One region of the Clostridium fungisolvens genome, then DNA from elsewhere that is predicted to be linked to it. Evidence: riboswitches for the same ligand, from Rfam matches in the RefSeq annotation. Region 1 holds a riboswitch; the other holds the start of a gene.

Region 1 (11,216 bases):
TCACTTTTCTTTCATCTTCAAATATGACACTTAATGATCTATTTTCTTCATCAATAGAGTCAATAAACCCCATATCACCGTTAAAAACTCCTACACCTTCATTCTCTCCAAATCCGCTTATTCTAGTCCATTTCAATGAGTAATTATTTTTAGTTTGCATTACTTTATCCCCAACTCTAAAAATAATATCTTTCATTTGTTTTTCTTTCTTATCCTTACTCTTTGGATTGAGGATTTCCTGAAGCTTATTGTTTAAGTTTGTTATACCGAGTACACCCTTCTTCATTGGAGATAAAATTTGAATCTGCTTTAACTTATCCCACTTTTTATTAAACTTAGGCAGTCTTGTATTTATTAAGTCAATAACGGTACTGAGTATTAAATCTATTTCTGACTCTTTTATAAAGAAAAAATCTTTATCTTTTTCATTTAACAATGGCATTTCACCTTCATTTATTCTATGGGCATTAGTAACAATCAAACTTTCCCTACCTTGCCTAAATATTTCTTTTAATCTTACTACCTTAGTAAATTCACTCTCTATAAGATCTGCAAGAACATTCCCAGGACCGACTGAAGGAAGCTGATCAATATCTCCAACTATAATAACTCTTGTTCCAACTTTTATAGCCTTTAAAAGGTTATTCATGAGGACTATGTCTATCATAGAAGCTTCATCTACAATAACTACATCTGCCTCTAGAGGAGAGCCTTCATCCTTTGAGAACATAGAAATATCCTCATCATCACTTACCCCCATCTCTAACAGTCTGTGTATTGTTTTAGCTTCTCTGCCGGTAGATTCAGTCATTCTCTTAGCAGCTCTTCCTGTTGGAGCTCCTAGCATCACCCTCATTCCAGCCTTTTCATACATTTCTATTATACATTTTATTATGGTTGTTTTACCAGTTCCTGGACCACCTGTGATAATTTCAATTCCATTAGTAAAAGCACCAACTATTGCATCCTTTTGAGATTTAGCAAAACTTATATCATTCTTACTTTCAAAGGTATCAATTTCAAATTCTAAATCTAAATTAATATTTTGGAAATTACTTATTGCTAGTGTCAGTATCCTATTTGTTATACCTAACTCACAATAATAATAATATAAATTAAATACAGCTTCTATATCATTTATTCTATCTATTTTTATCTTGCCATCCATTGAGCTATCATATATATTTTTTTCTATTACGCTTTTATCTACTGTAAGCACTTCCGAGGATTCTTTGATTAACAACTCTTTAGGCATAAACGTATTACCATTGGCACAAAAATCATTAATAACGTATTTAAGACCGCTCTGTATCCTAAAGGGTGAGTCAACTTCAATACCTAGGGATCTTGCAATCTTATCCGATGTTTTAAATCCTATTCCAGTTATCTCCTCACATAAAACATAAGGATTTTCCTTAACGATATTTATCGAGTTTCCTCCAAATCTCTTATAAATCTTTATACATTGATTTGTTGTAACTCCATGGGCTTGAAAGAAGATCATAATGTTCTTAAGTTCTCTTTGAGATACATAAGATTCAATTATAAGATCTAGTTTTTTCGCTCCTATTCCTTCTATCTCACCAAGACGTTCAATATCGCTATCCATTATTTCTAAAGTTTTTTCACCGAACCTGCTGACAATTTTCTTAGCAGTAATTGGACCTATTCCATAAATTAAGCCTGATGCCAAATACTTTTCTATAGCTTCTACTGTGTTAGGTATTATCTCTTCACATTCTTCAACCTTAAATTGCCTTCCAAATTGCTGATGTAAGACCCAATCACCTTTCAGTTCTAGATTTTGGCCTTCTCCAATATAAGGGATTACTCCTACAATAGTTATAAGGGTCTTATCTGTTTTTATTTTAGCTACAACATATCCATTCTCATCATTTTTATAAACTATTGTATCAACAATGCCTCTTATAACTTCCATTTTATCTCTCCTAGTTTTATTTCACAATATTCTATTATAGATTATATCACAACATACAGTATTTAAATATTTACAGAATAATTTCACTTGTAAATATTGTTGTTTTGCTATAGATGTACCACTTCAATCTGAAAACTTTTTTCAAAACTCCTCTGAATTCTGAGAGTAGAATTTGAAAATACAAATTAAAGCAGGAAGCGGTTCATCTATAAATGTATGCTTTTACAGTATAAAAGGTTAATGATTTTAATCACTATAAAAAATATGTTTAAGTTTCATTTTTATTACATAATTCTACAGTTTCATTTAAGATGTTATACAATTTAAAACTAAGTTTGTTTTTTGTCGCATTATATAAAATGCTATCCAATTTAATAGAATTGTTTAACGGCAAAACAACAAAGTTTCCTATATAGTAAAAAAATAAGTATTTCCCTTTTAAATAGTGTTTCTATAATTTAAATTTAGTATTATTATAAATATGAGGTGATTTAATGTTATTAATAAAAAACTGTAAAATAATTTTCTTCGATAAAATTGAAGAAGGCTCTTTACTTATTGAAGATGGAAAAATTAAAGCTATAAACCCAGAAAACAATATTGATTGCGAGACAATTGATGCAATGGGTCTATACTTATCCCCTGGATTTATAGATGTTCACATACATGGAGCTGGTGGTCACGATACTATGGATGGAACTTATGAAGCTATCAACGAAATATCAAAAACCATCGTACAACACGGAACAACATCCTTCTTACCAACTACCATGACTGTATCAACAGAAGATATAAATAAATCTATTAAAGCTATAACCTATGCAAAAAATAATGGAACTGATGGTGCGAATGTATTAGGTGTACATTTAGAAGGACCATTTATAAGTCCAGAGATGATTGGGGCACAAAATCCTAATTTCATTTTAGCTCCAACAATCGAAAACTTTATGGGCATGGTTGGGGACAATATAGAAACTGTTACTGCAATAACTATTGCACCTGAAGTAGATGGAGCTAAAGAACTTATTAATTTTTTAAAAACTAATGACATTGCAGTATCAATGGGACATACGAAAGCAACTTATTCTGAGGCAATAGAAGGAATTAAAGCTGGAGTCTCTCACTCTACTCACTTATTTAATGCTATGACTCCACTTCATCACAGAGAGCCAGGTGTTGTTGGTGCAATCTTTGATACAGATATTACTACTGAGACTATATCAGATGGTATCCACATCGCATATCCATCGCTTAGATCAGCTTACAAAATCAAAGGAATAAATAAGGTACTTCTAGTTTCTGATGCAATGATGGCATGTTGCATGCCTGATGGAGACTATTCCTTAGGAGGTCAGGATGTAATAGTTAAGAATGGTGCTGCTAGATTAAGAAATGGTGCTTTAGCTGGCTCTATCCTAACACTAGACAGCGCAGTTAGAAACGTTAAGAACAATTCAACTTATCATTTGTATGAAATAATAAGAATGGCATCTTATAATGCCGCAAAACATTGCAAAATTGAAGAGAGCAAGGGTCTTATTAAAGAAGGTTATGATGCAGATTTAGTATTATTTGATGAAAATATTAACATTAGACTATCTATTGTTAATGGAAAAGTTGTATTTGATTCAAATCGATAATTTTTTTATATAAACATATCTATACATCTATACATGTTTGTCCATATATCTTATTTACTAACAATATCTAAAATAAGAATAAAAAAAATGCTGCTTAAAAGCAGCATTTTTCATTATATATATTTCTTTATTTCTTCAACCTTATTTAATTGCTCCCAAGGTAAGCTTACGTCAGTTCTTCCGAAATGACCATATGCAGCAGTTTGCTTAAATATAGGTCTTCTAAGATCAAGATCTCTTATTATAGCACCTGGTCTTAAATCAAATACCTTACCAACGATCTCAACTATCTTATCGTCTCCTATTTTTCCAGTTCCAAAAGTATCTACTTCTATAGAAACTGGCTTAGCTACACCAATTGCATAAGCTAATTCTATTTCTAGTTTATCAGCAACTCCAGCAGCAACTAGATTCTTAGCAACCCATCTTGCTGCATAAGCTGCAGATCTATCAACCTTAGTTGGATCTTTTCCTGAGAAAGCACCACCACCGTGTCTTCCATATCCACCATAAGTGTCAACTATTATCTTTCTTCCAGTTAAACCACTATCTCCTTGTGGTCCACCTATTACAAATCTACCAGTAGGATTTATATAGTACTTTGTATTTTCATCTAATAGGTTTGCTGGTATTACAGCATTTATAACATGTTCTTTTATATCTTTTTCTATTTGCTCTTGAGATACTTCTGGACCATGTTGTGTAGAAACAACAATTGCATCTATTCTAACTGGCTTGTTGTCTTCATATTCAACTGTAACTTGAGTCTTTCCGTCTGGTCTTAGATAGTCTAAAGTACCATTTTTTCTAACTTCACTTAATCTTCTTGATAATCTATGAGCTGAAGCTATTGGCATAGGCATATATTCTTCTGTTTCGTTTGTAGCAAATCCAAACATCATACCTTGATCTCCAGCACCTACTGCTTCAATCTTATCCATTTCACCTTTTTTTGATTCTAATGCTTCATCAACTCCCATAGCAATATCAGCTGATTGTTCGTCTATTGAAGTTAGTACTGCACATGTATCGCAGTCAAATCCATATTTAGCTCTGTCATAGCCTATTTCTCTTACTGTCTGTCTTACGATTTTAGGTATATCTACATAGCAATTAGTAGATATTTCCCCCATAACTACAACCATACCTGTAGTTACTGCTGTCTCGCATGCAACTCTAGCATTTGGATCCTTTTCTAATATAGCATCTAATATCCCGTCTGAAACTTGGTCACAGATTTTATCTGGATGTCCTTCTGTAACTGATTCTGATGTAAATAATCTTTTCATTCAAAACTTAACTGTCTTCTAAAATAAAACAGTTAATTCCTCCCTTCATAAAAAATTATAGTTATTAAAAAATCATTCAGGCTACTGCCGATGATTTTCTTTACGCATCTGCCTTTCTAAGCAAATCACAACAAACCTGGCAGGTGAATATTTTTTACTCTTATTAATAGTGTAAATAAAAATCATAGACTTTTATCCTTAAAGTCTTCACAATGGATGCTTTAAATATTTTTAAGAGCAAAAAAATCTCTTCAAAGAAGAGATTTATAATTTCATCTCTCTTATCTCGCAGCTTATCTGCAGGAATTGGCACCATTGTGTATATCACCGGTTGCCGGGTTTCATAGGGCCCTTTCCCTCCACCTCTCTTGATAAGAGTTACATTATTTAATTATCTTTATTCATACAAAAAAGACACCACTATAAGTGTCTTTTTGGTGGAGGAGAGTGGATTCGAACCACTGAAGCAACTTGCAACAGATTTACAGTCTGCCCCCTTTGGCCACTCGGGAACTCCTCCATAAATGGAGCTGGCAATAGGAATCGAACCTACAACCTGCTGATTACAAGTCAGCTGCTCTACCGTTGAGCCATGCCAGCATATTATTGATTTTTTAAATTAATGGTGGGCACAACAGGGATCGAACCTGTGACCCTCTGCTTGTAAGGCAGATGCTCTCCCAGCTGAGCTATGCGCCCTTAATTTATTATTTTAAAATTGGTGGAGGAGAGTGGATTCGAACCACTGAAGCAACTTGCAACAGATTTACAGTCTGCCCCCTTTGGCCACTCGGGAACTCCTCCCTAATTTTGGAGCTGGCAATAGGAATCGAACCTACAACCTGCTGATTACAAGTCAGCTGCTCTACCGTTGAGCCATGCCAGCATATTATTGATTTTTTAAATTAATGGTGGGCACAACAGGGATCGAACCTGTGACCCTCTGCTTGTAAGGCAGATGCTCTCCCAGCTGAGCTATGCGCCCTTAATTTATTATTTAAAATTGGTGGAGGAGAGTGGATTCGAACCACTGAAGCAACTTGCAACAGATTTACAGTCTGCCCCCTTTGGCCACTCGGGAACTCCTCCATATAAGCTTTAACCAAACTTTCGATAAGTTCAATCTTTGCTGTTTTGTTTTGTCGGTGCCAATCGACAAGGATTAGTATATAATGTTATCTTATTATTTTCAACCCCAATTTAAAGGCATATTCAGTCATTTTTACAATTTACTTTTTATTTTCTACAACTTCCTCCGTATTAATACTAAATGCTACGCTATTCTATATATTATTAATAACTAAAATAATTTATTTCATACCGATATTTTTGTCTTAGATTAATTAATCTCCTATACTCTTCTCAATATATTCTACATCTATATATGGACTGAGTATATTTTTCACTTTTTCGTAATCGTTATACGATAATTTTTTCTTTAATATAGTAAATATATCTTTCGATGCCTCTATTTCATTACTGCTCTTCATATCTTCTTGTATATAATCATAATCCGCGATAGATAGTTTTCGTGATAAATATATTAACTTTGCTTTATCTGCTAGGCTTATTTTATTTAATATTGTATTCTTATCTATCTTGAAAATTGAAACTGTAGGAACAGCTTCTTCTTCAAATATACTACTATCATAACTATCTTCTTGGCTCACATAACCATTGTAATTATTTTCTAATTCCGAATTATTTGAACTTATATTTTGTTTACTTACATCCACATCACTTTTTGCTGAACTATCTATATTAGTATTTATTTTACTTTTATTCTGAGAATTTAATTTATCTTCCAATTTCTTATTAGTCTCATTGTTTTGTGTCTGTTGTTTTTCTTTGCTAATATTGCTCTGTTTAATAGTCAAATTTTGTTTGCTGCTTACTTGTAATTTTTCATAATTATACTTATTGTTTATGACCATTACTTCAACTGAAATAAACGTAATAAAAATAACTATACAACTATATTTTTTTTGTTTCTTATCCATACCTAAGCACCTCCTAATATTAAAAATATTGACAGTATATCAATATTTTATTCTTTTTTAATATTTCATATATTTGCTTCATATAAATTTATTATGAGGGAGGTGGGATAGTGAATAAGATAAAAGTTAATTATAAATCATCACTTGCTTACTACGAGATAGCCTACTTTTTAAAGAACTACATTAAAGATAACACCGTTATAGTCTGTATAGGTACTGACAAATGCATAGGAGACTGCCTTGGCCCATTAGTTGGTACAATGCTGAAAGACAAATTTTTTCCACTTCCTATATACGGCACAATAGCGTCGCCAATACATGCATTAAATCTTGATAGAAAACTAACTGAAATTTACTCAAGCCATCCTAAAGCTTGTATAATAGGAATAGATGCATGTCTAGGAGATTCGAACTCAATCGGTGAAATTCATACAAGAGATTACCCTATTCATCCTGGTAAAGGTGTAGGCAAGACTCTTCCGGACGTCGGTGACGCCTCAATAATTGGCATCGTTGACTCTAGTGAAAATTCTGAGATATTCACCAGTCGATCTATTAGATTAAATTTAATAATGGAGATGGCACAAGTTATTGTTAATTCAATAGTACACGCATACTATTTAAGCAACTTTCAAAAATAAGGCAAAAAAGTTAAAAAGCTAAAAACTATTAAAATATCTAAGTTACAACAACTTGAAAATTTATACTTTTTTAAACATTAAAAGGGACAGAATTATATTCTGTCCCTTTTACTACTCAACAAGTTCAACTTCCATATCCTTATTAAGTTCTAATTTTTCAAAGTTCTTTAAAGCAATGCCTGTCCCCATTGCAACACAGGAAATTGCATCATCTGCTACTCTTACTGAAACACCTGTCTCTGACTCTAAGTATTTATCAAGTCCATGTAATAATGCACCGCCTCCGGTCATTAATATTCCATGTTCTATAATATCAGCTGCTAGTTCAGGCGGTGTTCTCTCTAATACAGAATGAACTGCTTCTAAAATCATCCTTACAGTTTCTTTTAAAGCTATCCTTATTTCCTCTGTAGTTATATCTACAACATCCGGAAGTCCAGTTATTAGGTTTCTTCCTTTTACAGGCATAGTAAGGTTTCTTAAATCCTTAAATGCAGATCCAACATTAATCTTCAAATCTTCTGCAGTTCTTTCACCAATCATAAGCTTATATTTATTTCTTATATATTTAATGATTACTTCATCAAATTTATCGCCAGCAATTTTTATAGAAGATCTTACTACAATGCCTCCTAAAGAAATCACTGCTATATCAGTTGTACCTCCACCAATATCAACAACCATATTACCACTTGGCTTGTTTATATCGATTCCAGCACCTACCGCAGCTGCCAGAGGTTCTTCTATCAAATAGACTGTTCTAGCACCTGAATTTTTCGAAGCATCAATTATGGCTCTTTTTTCTACTTCAGTAGCTTGAGAAGGAACACATACCATGACTTTAGGCGCCGATACTCTTTTCTTTCCACACCCTTTTCTTATAAAATATGTTAGCATTTTTTCAGTCATATCATAGTCTGAAATTACACCGTCTCTAAGTGGACGTACAGCAACAATATTTCCTGGTGTTCTTCCAATCATCTGCCTTGCCTCTTCTCCAACAGCTAATATTTTATTACTGTTTTTGTCTATAGCAACTACAGATGGTTCTTTTAAAACGACGCCTTTATCTTTTATATAAACAAGCACAGTCGCCGTACCTAAATCAATTCCTATATCTGTTCCCATTCCCAAAAACCACATTCCAATTCACTCCTAAAATTCTATTTATACAAACATAATTTGAGTATTTTTTACATAATTTATCATATAAATTATACATGGAATGTGATTAACCTTCAATAGCTTTATACTTTAATTTTGTAGCCTTTCCTCCTCTTATGTGTCTCTCAGCTTTGTTCAAATCCAATATAATCTTTGCTTTTTGAGCAATTACTGGATTAATCTTTGGTAATCTCTCTGTCATATCCTTGTGTATTGTACTTTTGCTCACTCCGAATACTTTTGCTGTTTTCCTAATTGTAGCTTTTGAATCGATAATATACTGTGCAACTTCTAAGACTCTTTCCTCAATGTAGTCTTTCAAAATGCTACCTCCTTAATTAGCTATATTAATAAATATGCACTACTCTTTAACTAAATTACTTTTTCTAAGTATTCAGTCATCTTCTATTTAGAAAATGACTGAATAAAAAATTATTATTTTGCTGCTGTATTAAATTTTATATACTTACTTGGATCAACTTGTTGATCTTTTGAGTCAATTATCTGGAATCCTAAATGTTCAGCATATGACTCAAACTTAAGCATTCTTGCTGTGTCTCCAACTTTACCAATTGTTTGTTTAGCTTTGACTACCTCATCTTTCTTAACAGAAACTTGAGGGTCTAAATTTGTATAAACTGTTTTCATCCCATTTGAGTGTGAAATAACAACATAAGTTCCTACAAATTCATCTCCATTTGCTACCTCAGTAACTTTTCCATCAGCTGCAGCGGTAACTGTAGTGCCCTTCTTAGCATTAATACCTATGCCTTTTACCACTGTGGTCCAAACATTAAAGCCTTTAATTTCAATTGGTTTAGATCCATCTGAAAATACTCTAGATACTGCTCCATCAGAAATAGGATTACTAAAAGTTACTTTTGATGTATTTGTAACAGTCTTAGTATTCGGAACAGTCACTCCAGTCGTATTACTTGAAGTTGCAGGTTTTTTTACTTGTTCTGCATCTGGCATTTGAGTAGTAGACTTATCTGACTCATTTATGTTCATAGCAACGCCACTCTTGTTTGTTTCTGTTGCTGCTTCCTTAGAGTTATTTCTTGCAGTTATTGCTGCAAATGTGGCTACTACACATAAGCACACGAATAGAATTACGTAAAAACCCTCCTTCTTAAAAAAGCTTAAAAATTTGTTATTTTTTTTGTCCATATGAACACCTCCATTAACTAGTCTGTCCTTCCATTACTAAAAAATACATTTTTTCCTATATTTTTTTCATATAAATTCCAACAAAATTCTACAAAATATTAATAAACAGTTAGGCAAAAAAAAATTGAGCAATACATATATTTCTAGTATTGCCCAATTCTATTGCTCTAATGCCATGAGAAATAGTGTTTTTATATTTAGAATCTAAGGACTGAAGTAGCCTTTCTGCCATAGTGAATGGATTTTAATTTAAGGGGTTCTCTATTTTGATTTAACATCTTTCATACCAAGTATATCAATTCCGGTATAATAGTGTTTTAATATCTTCTTGTAATCATCTCCCAATTCAGCCATGGCGTTTGCTCCCCATTGGCTAAGTCCAACCCCATGCCCATATCCAATGCAATTAAATACTATCTTTCCATTGGAATAAGATATGGAAAAGTTTGTTGAATTTAATGAAAGTAACTTTCTAAACTCCGTACCTTTAACAATAGCTTTTCCTATTGAAATCTCATTTACGCCTCCTCCCTCTGTTCTAGAAAGAATTTTTAATTGAGATTTCAATGAAGATTTTTTAAGCCCAGCATCTTTATAATTAGCATTTATTAAACTAGTAAATTTATCATAAGTAAAAGAAATCGTACTTTTGTATTTTGTAGCCTTATCTTCTCCTGGGCTATCAACCGAAACTAAATAAGGTATATCATTACCGAATACCTCTTTTGAGCTTTCAGTTTTGCCTGAACTAACAGCAAAATATTGTGGATTCATAACTATAGAACCATTATAAGAAAGAACTTGTCCTTTAGTGCTATCAACTGCTTGTACAATTTTATTCCAATATGCATCCGCTTTATCTTTATCCCATTGATTCATCTTACTATTCTTATCTATATATACTTGGCAATGTGTTGAATCACATATATCACCACCATTTGCCTGAGAACACTTATTTATCACTCTTGTAACAGCAAAAGTTCTTGCAGCTACTGCTTGAGCCTTTAATGCTTCTAAATTGAAATTAACAGGCATTTCAGCTGCCACTACACCATATAAATATTGTTCTAGATCCATCTCTTCGATCTTCTTAGTATCAGTTCTAAATACCCTTATTTTATTAACGCTTATAGTATTGCCATCCGCAACCTGATTCTTATCATAAATAAAGTTCTTAATATTTGATATATTTTTATTAAAATTACTACTGCTCCCTTGTAATAAGGAAATCGAAATAGGTATAAGAAAGCAAACAAAAAATACTACTCCAAAGCCCCAGATATATCTTTTATTTATTCCGTTACCAACTCTCATAAGCTCCTCCTAAAATTTATGTTAGCATTAAAACGCAGCCTCCTATTTTTTTGCCCTTA
Region 2 (11,216 bases), 1.4 Mb from region 1:
TTTTAAACTTAAAAGAAAGCACTGCTCCAGCACCAGAAGCTTGAGAAAAATGAATATCTTTTCCTATATGACCTTCTAATCCTGGATAATAAACTTTTTCTACCTGTTCCTTCTGTTGAAGCCATGTTGAAAGCTTCAATGCAGTTGCCTGATGAGCATCTAATCTTATTTTTAAAGTCTTAATCCCCCTGAGAAGCAGCCAACAATCTTGTGGTCCAAGTATAGCTCCAAAAGAATTTTGTATAGTGTATATTCTATCTGCTAATTCTTTAGTTTTAGCAACAGCAAGTCCACCTACCACATCACTATGTCCACCTATAAATTTAGTAGCACTATGAACTACAATATCAGCACCTAAATCAAGTGGTCTTTGAAGATATGGTGACATGAAAGTATTGTCTACTATTACAATTATATCTTTCTCCTTAGCAATAGAAATAGCACCTTTTAAATCTGTTATCTTAAGCATAGGATTTGAAGGTGTTTCTAAGAAAATAGCTTTTGTATTTTCCTTAATTGCACTTCTTATATTTTCTAGTTTAGATGCATCTACAAAAGTAAACTCAATATTAAATCTGCTAAGTACTTTAGTAGTAATCCTATATGTGCCTCCATAAACATCTTCACAGATTACAATATGGTCTCCAGATGAAAATATTGATAAAACAGATGATGTCGCTGCCATACCTGAAGAAAAGGCAAAACCTCTGTGTCCATTTTCAAGTTGAGCTATTGTATCCTCTAATGCTTCTCTTGTGGGATTTCCACTTCTAGAATAATCATACTTTCCAAAGTTATCTATGTCTCTTTGATGAAAAGTAGAAGCCTGGTAAATTGGTATACTAAGTGCACCTGTTTCTTCGTCTATCTCATTTCCATTATGAATTAATTTTGTACCAAATCTCATATTAACACCCCAACGCGCTTTCTAAATCTTCAATTAAATCACTTATATTTTCAATGCCTATTGATAGCCTTAATAAATCTTCTGTTACTCCAAGCCTCTTCTTAATTTCAGCTGGAATTTCTGCGTGTGTTTGAGTTTGTGGATAGGTAATTAAAGTCTCAACACCACCTAAACTCTCTGCAAAGTTTATGACTTTAACATTTTTTAAGATTTTAGCTACATCTTCCTGATTTTTCACTTTAAATGATATCATGGAACCAAAGCCAGTTGCCTGCTTTTTAGAAATTTCATATCCTTTATGTTCAGGTAATCCTACATAAAACACTTCTTTTATCTTAGGATGTTTTTTCAAGAATTCAGCAACTTTTATTGCATTCTCTTGACTTTTTTCCATTCTTATATGTAATGTTTTTATTCCTCTAAGTATTAACCAAGAATCAAAAGGCGCTAATGTTGCACCTGTAGACTTTTCATAAAATCTTATTCTTTCATTTATCCACTCCTCATTAGTTACCACAAAACCAGCAAGGGTATCATTATGTCCACCAAGAAACTTAGTTCCACTATGAACAACTATATGAGCTCCTAAATTAAGAGGTTTTTGAAAATATGGAGTTAAAAATGTATTATCTACTATTACAATTAGATTTTTCTCTTTTGAAAGCTTTACCACTCCATTTATATCTACAACTTTCATCATTGGATTAGAAGGGGTTTCAATAAAAATAGCCTTAGTGTTTTCTTTAATATTATTTATTACATCATTCAAATCAGCGGTATCTATAAAATCATGCTCTATTCCATAAGGTCCATAAATATCTCTAAATAATCTAAAAGTACCTCCATATAAATCATCAGAAACCAAAATATGATCACCTGGCTTAAAAAGACTTAATACAGCAGTTACTGCTGCCACCCCTGTAGAAAAACCAGCACCAAATTTAGCTCCTTCAAGTTTTGCTACAGTGTTTTCTACCTCTTCTCTAGTAGGATTTTGCAACCTAGAATAATCATATCCGGTACTTTCATTCAAGCCCCCATGCTTGAATGTAGCAGTTTGATAGATTGGAAAGCTTATTGCTCCTGTTAATGGATCAAATCCCTTACTTCCATGTACTGCTGTAGTCTCAAACTTTAGTAATTTTTCTGCACACATATCAAATGCCCCCTTAATATTTTGCTTATAAAAGTCTATAACTGAATTTTCACCTGTGATTTCTTTTCTCAGTATATACAAAAAACTAGTAACCGAATAAGTTTTGTTTTTACTGAATTTCCAAAAAACTATGGTAAAGACTTGAGATTATTAGGTTTTGATAACACTAAAATTTTGTTTTTCTGAATACAGCAAAAAATGCCAGAGAATAAACTCTGGCATGTATTTACAACAGAAATCTATTCTCATCTTCCAGTTATATAAAACTGCAGGAATTAGCACCATTACACAAATTAAATGAAATTCATGCTGGTTGCCGGGTTTCACAGGGCCAGTCCCTCCACCTCTCGAGATAAGTTAAAACTATTATTCAATTAATACATATTATATTCTTGGCATTAGTTTTCTGTCAACCTATTTTATAAAATTTTGCCAATTCAATAATTACTTTTCCATATTAATGGTTGCTTAAAAATTTTATATTTTTCTATATGATAAAAAATATTATGGATTTATCTTACGATAAATCCATAATATTAAACTAATATTCTATAAGTTATATATCTTAATTGCCCTCTTTACTTATCTACGTAACTTTCTAATTTTATCTAAAAGATGTCTTTAGAGCGTCCTTCAAAACCTTAGGATTTTTCTTATATGGTGTTACTGGACAAATTTTCTTATCTTTCACACCGAATAAAGAATATATTGCAATTCTAGCCGCACGAACAGAATATTCTTCAGTAAATACCATATCTTCAGGTATTTCAACAAATTGACTTATCATTGCAAAATTCGTTGACCCCTTTGGAACAACTTCTGGTCTATCAGTCTTCTTTCTTGGTTGGAACTGAGAATCAATATATGGCATCATACATGGAATTACATTTACCACCGTATCCATTATTTCTTCTGACTTATCCTCCATATGAAGATGATGCAATAACTCTATTAATATTTCTTCTCCAGTACATTCTCTCATAGGTTTCTTTACATAATCACCTATTCTATCAGTATATAATCCATACCCCCAGAAAATAGTTGTATCAAGTGGTTGATTTTTAAAATGTGGTTGAGCTGCAACCACTATACTCATCAACCAATTCGAATCTTTAAAAGTCATTAGTGCTCCACTACCAGGAGCATTTGATGAAAATCTTTCAATAAGCTTAAGTAACTTATTACCTTTACAAGTTACAGTAAAACTCTCCCAGTTTGTTTCCTCATGATGACCAAAGAATGGCTCTGGATTTCCAAGCCCCCACTTTTTCTTAGCAACTTTAGCCCATAATTCTCCTGACATTGGCTTATTAGGAGTATATTCTGGTGCTCTATGCATATCGCCTAAAGTTGCGTTATCTGTCATGCATCCATTTATCATAATGCACACATCGTCATCCTTAAGCTCGATAACTTTTTCCCCTTCGCTATCTTCTACATGTATTGCTGTTACTGTTATTTCTTCACCTGGTTTAAAATCCAGATCAGTAACAGTAGCATTTATACTAAAATCAACATTAAAACCTTCTAAATAAGTTTTTAATGGAAGAATAACAGATTCGTATTGATTATATGGAGTCCTTGTTACACCTTCTAAAGTTTCTATACGGGAGAACTCAAAAATCATACGATCCATATATCTCTTGAATTCAAACAAACTCGACCACTTTTGAAAAGCGAAGGTAGTCTGCCACATATACCAAAAATTTGTTTCAAAGAAATGTGGTGTATGCTTAAACCACTGTTCAATTGTCATATCATCAAGTTTATCTTCAGATGTAGCCATAAGCTTCCCAAGTGCCATACGATCAGCATTGTTGAAACCCATGCTAGTTACATCTTGAATAACTCCATTTCGGTCAATTAGTCTTGCTTTCGCATAAGTTGGATGGGATTTATCAAAATTTAATATTTCTTCAGTTACACTCATGTTAGGCATTTCTAAAGATGGCACAGTTGATAATAGCTCCCAGAAATTTTCATAAGTCTCTTCATTGAGCATTCTACCGCCTCTACAGATAAAACCATTTACTGCATCTCCGGCACCATCGTTACTGCCACCAAGTATCTTAAGTCCCTCTATTATATGAATATTTTCACCTTTAAAATTACAATCTCTTATAAGATAAGCTGCTCCAGCTAAAGAAGCCAATCCGCCTCCAACAAAGTAAACCTGTTTGTCTTCACTGTTATTAATTTTAGGTAAACTTTTATCTGTTTCTTTTGCTCTTTCCTTTAACTTTTTTGCACCAATTGCTGCTACTGTTGCAGCACCAGCTAATGCTCCTAATGCAAGTAATATATTTACATTATCCTTATTAGACTTTTTACTCATACCTTTTTCCTCCATTAATTTTAATAAATAAATTATCAAACTAGTGCAATCTAAGTTCTGGTTTAGAAACTCTTTAATTCAATTATAGGACAATGATTTTTCATTGTAATTATACAGTTTGTATGATTTGTCTAGAAATCACAAAATTTTATATCATTAATTTAAACACTTGTTATAACATAATAATAATAAAATTTTACACATATCTACAATTTTTTGTATAATTAAATATTAATATACTCATCATTATTACACTTGTTTAATAGGAGGCTATATGTATGAATATAAAGTTTTAATTAGAAACTAAACACAAGTCCAAAGTAAGAAATTCAACCAAGTCATTTTCATTCCAATCGTGGAAAATTAGTTTTTTAGTTTAGAAATATATCATAAGCTCTTACCCTTGCTTTCTTCCAAAGCCTTCTTAAAACCTGCTTTAAATCCAGCCTTAAAACCCTTTTTATAACCTTTCTTAGCTGCTTTTTTAGCTTTCTTTTTTACAATTTTTTTAAGCTTTTTTTGCTCAGCTTTATTTTTGCTTCCACGTAGCTCATATTCGCCAGTTATGTTCTCATTTTCCATTACCTATACACCTTTTTTTAATTATTATTTTTAAACCTTTAATTAATCCTACAAGGCCTCATAATAAATAATATATGGCCCGTTCAAATTAAAGGAACTAAAATAAAGATCTTTGTTGAAATCTTATAACCAAAGTATTTAAAACTAAAATTAAATATGTATGTGAATATATCCTTAACTAATATTTCATGTGTCATATACACTTTAGTAGATGTATAATATTAATATAACCACTTTGTATTAGGGGGAAAAATGTACATAGATATTGACAATAAAGAAACTACTCCAAGTTTTAATGAAAATTTAATTGGTGTTGCCCATATTGATTCTAGAGGCAAAATAAAGTCTAATCAAAAGATTTGCGATAATACTATTGAGCATGATCTTACATTAAATGAATCGAATTTTAAGACTGATAAAATTAGTTTAATTAAGATACCTAGGTGGTTGACTATTCCAGTATCTATTATCTTGTATCTTTATTTATTTTTAGATCATAATAAAATTTTTGGTTCTTTAAACCTTTTAGCATCTTTTTATCTTATGTATTACCTATCAGAAAAAAGCATAAGATTTAAAAAACGCAACTTTTTTATAAAATTTATAATTATGGCTTTAATAACTATATACATGCTTTTCTTTGGGATCGGAGCTATATTATCTAATTCTTTAGGTAGCACAGATATAAAAAACACTAATCAGAGACCTTCAATTGAGGCTTCTTATAATTATTTTTACTTATTTGCATGAATAAAAGCATAGTAAAAGCTCAAGCGACTTTCTTCAGTTAATTTTTAATTAGCTATATATAATAATTTTTAATCTTGTAATTGTTTTAAACTTATAAATTATCCCTATACAGTGAAAAAGCATCCCAAATTTAATTTTTAAATTCGGAATGCTTTTAATTATAACATTTAAGGTAATTTATTTCCTGCTGCAAGGTATATTGAATACCATTCTTCTCTACTAAGTTCAACTTTTGAAGCTGCACAGATTTCTCTTATACGCTTCGGACTCATTGAACCAACTATTGTTTGAATCTTTGCTGGATGTCTTAAAATCCAAGCTGTAGCAATTGCTGTATTTGTTACACCTTTTTTCTCTGCAATCTCATCAATTTTTTTGTTTACTTTAGGGAATTTATCATTATTTAAGAATACCCCTTCAAAGAATCCATATTGGTATGGAGACCATGCTTGTATTGTTATATCTTTAAGTCGACAATATTCAAGAATACTTCCATCTCTATCTACAGATCCATCAACCTTCATATTTACATTTATACCTGAATCGATCATTCCAGTATGCATAACACCAAACTGTAATTGATTAATTATAATGTTGTTTTCACCTAAGTATTTATTTAGAAGCTCTATCTGCATTGGATTTTGATTACTTACTCCAAAGTATTTTACCTTCCCGCTATCATGTAGCTGAGTAAATGCTTCTGCAACTTCCTCTGGTTCCATTAAAGTATCTGGACGATGTAATAATAAAGTATCTACATAATCTGTTTTTAATCTTTTTAAGCTTCCTTCTACTGATGCTAAGATATGTTCTTTGGAAAAGTCGAACATCTTACCTGGAACTATTCCGCATTTAGTTTGTATTATCATCTTTTCTCTTATATCTGAATTCATTTGTATTGCATCAGCAAATATTTCTTCAGATTTTCCACCGCCATAGATATCTGCATGATCAAAGAAATTTATGCCTTCTTCTAAAGAAACTCTTATTACTTTTTCAGCTTCTTCTTTGCTTAATGCAGCCATCCTCATGCAACCAAGAGAAATTTCGGAACCATCGATTTTACCATTACCTATTTTTATGTTTTTCATTACTTCGCCTCCTAGTATAACTTTCACTATAAATTATGAAAACCAACAATTGTTGTAGATTTTAAATTTATTAGAATTGTTTACCTATTTAATTTACTATTTTTATTGTACAAAACTTTTTATCGAAATTCAAATGAAAACATTTTCTGTTTTTGAAAATAACCAGTTCTTTCTATAATATTTACAGTATTATCTTTATTACTCACCTTACTTTAAATAAGCCTTTTTGCACATCTGTCTTTCCATTCATTGAGGAAAATTAGCCAGATGAATAAGTTTTATTTTTTTGCCCATCTGCCTTTTCTGAACGTAGTGAAGAATCTTACAAGCGACAAATCCTTATTTTTTATTGTTAAAATCGTATTATGTTTTAAGTTTGACTGCATAATTATCCTAAGAAATAATTGAGTTATAAATTCCTAAGGAATAAAAAAGTTGGATACTAAGATCCAACTTAATACTGCTACTTATCTAGCAAATTGCTTTTTCTTATTACTGCTCTTATCTCTACTTAATAGCTTAGCTTTTTTCTCTGCAAATGCAGCTTCTTTCTTAAGTTTTATAAAGTTTTTCCATCTTTCAGTAGATAATTCACCACTTTCTAGTGCAGCTTTAACCGCACAGCCTGGTTCAGTTTGATGCTTACAATCACTAAACTTACAATTAAGCTCTAATTGTTCTACATCAGAGAAAGTAGCATTAAGACCATCAACAACTACCCACATGCCAAGCTCCCTCATACCAGGAGTATCAATTATCATTGTACCATTATTTAGCATAATAAGCTGCCTATGAGTTGTGGTATGCCTCCCCTTACTATCATCTTCTCTAATACCATTTACACGCATTATCTCTTCTTCAGCTATGGCATTTACCAACGATGACTTTCCTACACCAGATGATCCGAGAAGCACAATTGTCCTTCCTGGTTTTACGAATTCTTTAATTTCATCAAATCCCTGTCCTGTATATGAGCTTACAGCAATAATAGGTACACCAATAGCTACTGTTTCTAATTCAGCCTTATAGCTTTCATATTCATCGCATAAATCTGCTTTAGTAAGAATTATAACAGGGTTTGCTCCACTCTCCCAAGCACAAGTCAAATATCGTTCAATTCTATTAATACTAAAATCATAGTTAAGTGATGTGACGATAAACACATAATCGAAATTTGTAGCTACTATTTGCTCTTTTTCATTAAAAGAATCCATTCTTGCAAACTTACTTTTTCTATCGAGTACTTTATATATTGTGTCATCTCCCATAGGATTTTTCTTAACTAAAACAAAGTCCCCTATTGCTGGATATACAGTGCTAGCACTATCATTATAAAAAATTGATCCTTTAAGCTTTGCACTATTTTCACCGTCATTTGTTATAATTTTGTAATATTCTCTATGCACTTCAAGAATTCTTGCAGGTACTAATTCATTACAATCCATTTCAATTTTGTCTATTTGTCTTTCATAAAACTCATTATATCCATATTGTTTTATAGTGTTATTATTCATCTAATTCCTCCAAATTTATAAAGTTGTTTTCTATCTTAAAATTACCGATTAAATTCACCATATTAAATCACTCCTTTAAAAAATCTTTGTTTTTATATCAATATTCTGATATAAGTTTCTAAATGTTTTCTCCTTGCTTCAGTCTAAATATGGGCATAAAAATACCGTAGATAAACAACCCTTAATGCGCTGCTTTCTACGGTTAAAACATGCAGAATTATATAGCTAAAAGCTATATAACGATACAAAAAAAACACGACCTTCCTGCCGTGTTACTAATCCATTTTAGACAGTATATTATGAAAGGTTATATATTACTGCAAAAATACAACACAAACAAAGGGTATGCTTACCCTACAGTTATATCTTTGCCCATATTTAGTTTTAGACTGCAATCACCTTTAAATTTGCATTCATAAAACAACACTCCTTTCAAAATAAAAATACCATTTTTAAGTATCTTTATGTATTCATTCTATTCACCTTCACAAATTTTGTCAACATTTTTACTTATTTTACTAATAAGAACTTTTTCAAGTAAATAACTGCATTTTTGTTATAGTTATTAAATATCTACTTATACTATAACAGATTTAACTTATAAATTATGCATCTCAAGGAGCCCAACATATGTCTAATACACAATTTGATAAAAGCTATGCAAGAAGAACCTTGCTATATGTAAATATCCTTGGAACAACACAACTTCATCTTAGAAATCCTTTTATTATAGCAGCTTGGTCCATGGCATTTCCAGGTATGGGCCACCTTCTACTTTCAAAATACTTACGTGGTCTGGTTCTCTTCCTATGGGAAATAGTTATAAACTATAAAGCACATATTAACCTATTAATTCTATATTCCTGTATCGGCGATTTTGAAAAAGCTAAACAAGTTGTAAATATCCAGTGGTTATCTTTATATCTTCCTATATACATCTTTGCAATTTGGGATAGCTATAGAAGTACTGTAGACTTAAATCATGTATGTTTACTAGCCAGAAGAGAAGATAGCGATATCAAACCATTCAAGATGAATTTTATTGAAATTAATTATTTAGATAAAAGAAACCCATGGGTTGCTACTATGTGGTCACTGCTAGTGCCAGGCTCTGGTCAACTTTATCTTCATAGACTTATTACAGCATTTTTTCTCATAGTATGGTGGATTATTATTTGCTATAACTCTAATTTTCTCCCTTCAGCTCATTGCACTTTACTTGGGGATTTTAAACAAGCTAAAGAAATATTAGATATGCAGTGGTTTCTAAATATACCTTCGGTATATTTATTTGCCATGTATGATGCTTACACAAATACAATTGAAACTAACAAATTATTTGATTGGGATCAAGCAAAATTTTTAAAGAAAAATTATCAGTCATCAAATTTTAATATGCCCTTTAAAAAATGAAAGAGGTGTAAAAATGCATATAATTTCTACTTTTGATCATTCAATATATTTGGAGTTAGCCATTACTGAAATAGAGATGAAGGGAATAAAGAAAGAAAATATTTTAGCTATCCCTATTGATAAAAGAAACGAAGATATAAGACTCTTTGATTCTATTCATAGCTCAGATGGCCTGAGTTTATTAGATTTACCTTCAATCTTGGCTGTTATATGTGGAATCTTTGGAGAAATATATGGTTTTGTATTAAAATGGGGCCCTTTCTTATGGGGATTAATAGGTATATTAATAGGCATAGTGTTAGGATTAACTATTAAACTAATACTTATAAGAAAATCTAAAAATAAAAGTAAAGATAGAAGAGGTACTGAAGTTGTGCTGATAATAGAGTGTACTGATACTCAATCGGATATGATCAAGTCTATACTTTGGTCAAATAGAGCTCTTGGTGTTAGTAGTTTATCACTAAACAAAAATTGACTATTATCCTCTTTTTGCACATAAACATTGATTTTATCCCATTTTTTAAATTTTTATTACTGTTAATTTTCCTACCTCCTTCTTGCATTAGCTAAACATTAATATTTACTTTTTAATAAAACTATAGTAAATTGTTAACATGGGTGGCATCTAAGGAGCTACACCAGACTTTTTAATACATAAAAATTATGCGCATATCTAAATGAATGGGACATATTTTATATCAGGTATCATCTTATAATGAAGACTTATGTCTTTAATTAACTGGAGGTGACGCCTATCAAAATTGGCTTTATAGGAGCAGGCAAAGTTGGTTTTTCTCTTGGAAAATACTTTGTCCAAAATAATATTCAAGTAACTGGATACTTTAGTAAGACTCTGACTTCTTCAAAAGAAGCAGCAATCTTTACTGAAACCAGATTCTATTCTAACTTAGAAGATTTAGTTTTTGAAAGTGATATTATATTTATCACTACACCTGATGATGAAATATCTAACATATGGGCGCGCATAAAAATTTTAAATATAAGAGAAAAAATAATTTGTCACGCTAGTGGCTCTCTTTCTTCCAATATCTTTTCTGATATCAAAAAGTCTGATGCATATGCTTATTCAATTCACCCTTTATTTCCAATATCCAGTAAATATGAAAGTTATAAAAAACTTAAAGATGCATTTTTTACTATTGAAGGTGATAAAAAATATCTTGAGAGTTTTGTTTCCATGTTCGAAAAACTAAAAAACCCAATAATAATACTTAACAAAGAAGATAAAACTCTTTATCACTTAGCTGCTGTTACATCAAGCAATTTAGTCAATGCTCTTATAAGCTTTTCCTGCTCTTATCTCAAAGAGTATGGCTTCAGTGAAAAAGATGCAATAAACGCACTTTATCCACTAATATTGTCCAATATTGAGAATGTTAAAAAAAATGGGCTTATTAACTCACTAACTGGACCAGTGGAAAGATGTGATTTAAATACTATAAAA

The links. Region 1 has a riboswitch for S-adenosylmethionine ahead of metK (methionine adenosyltransferase). Riboswitches for the same ligand answer to the same signal wherever they lie in the genome.
Region 2: another riboswitch for S-adenosylmethionine. It lies ahead of bsdtw1_RS10535 (trans-sulfuration enzyme family protein); the one in region 1 lies ahead of metK (methionine adenosyltransferase).

The regions. Positions count from the first base shown of each region.
Region 1 is NZ_BLZR01000001.1:3,815,860-3,827,075, forward strand. It holds gene recD2 (SF1B family DNA helicase RecD2) at 1-1,939, opposite strand, end outside; gene nagA (N-acetylglucosamine-6-phosphate deacetylase) at 2,434-3,579, shown strand; gene metK (methionine adenosyltransferase) at 3,693-4,868, opposite strand; SAM riboswitch class I at 5,147-5,246, opposite strand; tRNA gene bsdtw1_RS16790 (tRNA-Tyr) at 5,304-5,388, opposite strand; tRNA gene bsdtw1_RS16795 (tRNA-Thr) at 5,394-5,468, opposite strand; tRNA gene bsdtw1_RS16800 (tRNA-Val) at 5,492-5,567, opposite strand; tRNA gene bsdtw1_RS16805 (tRNA-Tyr) at 5,588-5,672, opposite strand; tRNA gene bsdtw1_RS16810 (tRNA-Thr) at 5,680-5,754, opposite strand; tRNA gene bsdtw1_RS16815 (tRNA-Val) at 5,778-5,853, opposite strand; tRNA gene bsdtw1_RS16820 (tRNA-Tyr) at 5,873-5,957, opposite strand; gene bsdtw1_RS16825 (hypothetical protein) at 6,212-6,868, opposite strand; gene yyaC (spore protease YyaC) at 6,979-7,509, shown strand; gene bsdtw1_RS16835 (rod shape-determining protein) at 7,621-8,652, opposite strand; gene spoIIID (sporulation transcriptional regulator SpoIIID) at 8,741-8,995, opposite strand; gene bsdtw1_RS16845 (M23 family metallopeptidase) at 9,109-9,843, opposite strand; gene spoIID (stage II sporulation protein D) at 10,105-11,157, opposite strand.
Region 2 is NZ_BLZR01000001.1:2,454,398-2,465,613, forward strand. It holds gene bsdtw1_RS10530 (trans-sulfuration enzyme family protein) at 1-907, opposite strand, end outside; gene bsdtw1_RS10535 (trans-sulfuration enzyme family protein) at 909-2,063, opposite strand; SAM riboswitch class I at 2,306-2,422, opposite strand; gene bsdtw1_RS10540 (oleate hydratase) at 2,668-4,398, opposite strand; gene bsdtw1_RS10545 (hypothetical protein) at 4,786-4,980, opposite strand; gene bsdtw1_RS10550 (hypothetical protein) at 5,233-5,730, shown strand; gene bsdtw1_RS10555 (aldo/keto reductase) at 5,898-6,821, opposite strand; gene rsgA (ribosome small subunit-dependent GTPase A) at 7,289-8,335, opposite strand; gene bsdtw1_RS23495 (hypothetical protein) at 8,966-9,748, shown strand; gene bsdtw1_RS23500 (hypothetical protein) at 9,762-10,226, shown strand; gene bsdtw1_RS10570 (Rossmann-like and DUF2520 domain-containing protein) at 10,497-11,216, shown strand, end outside.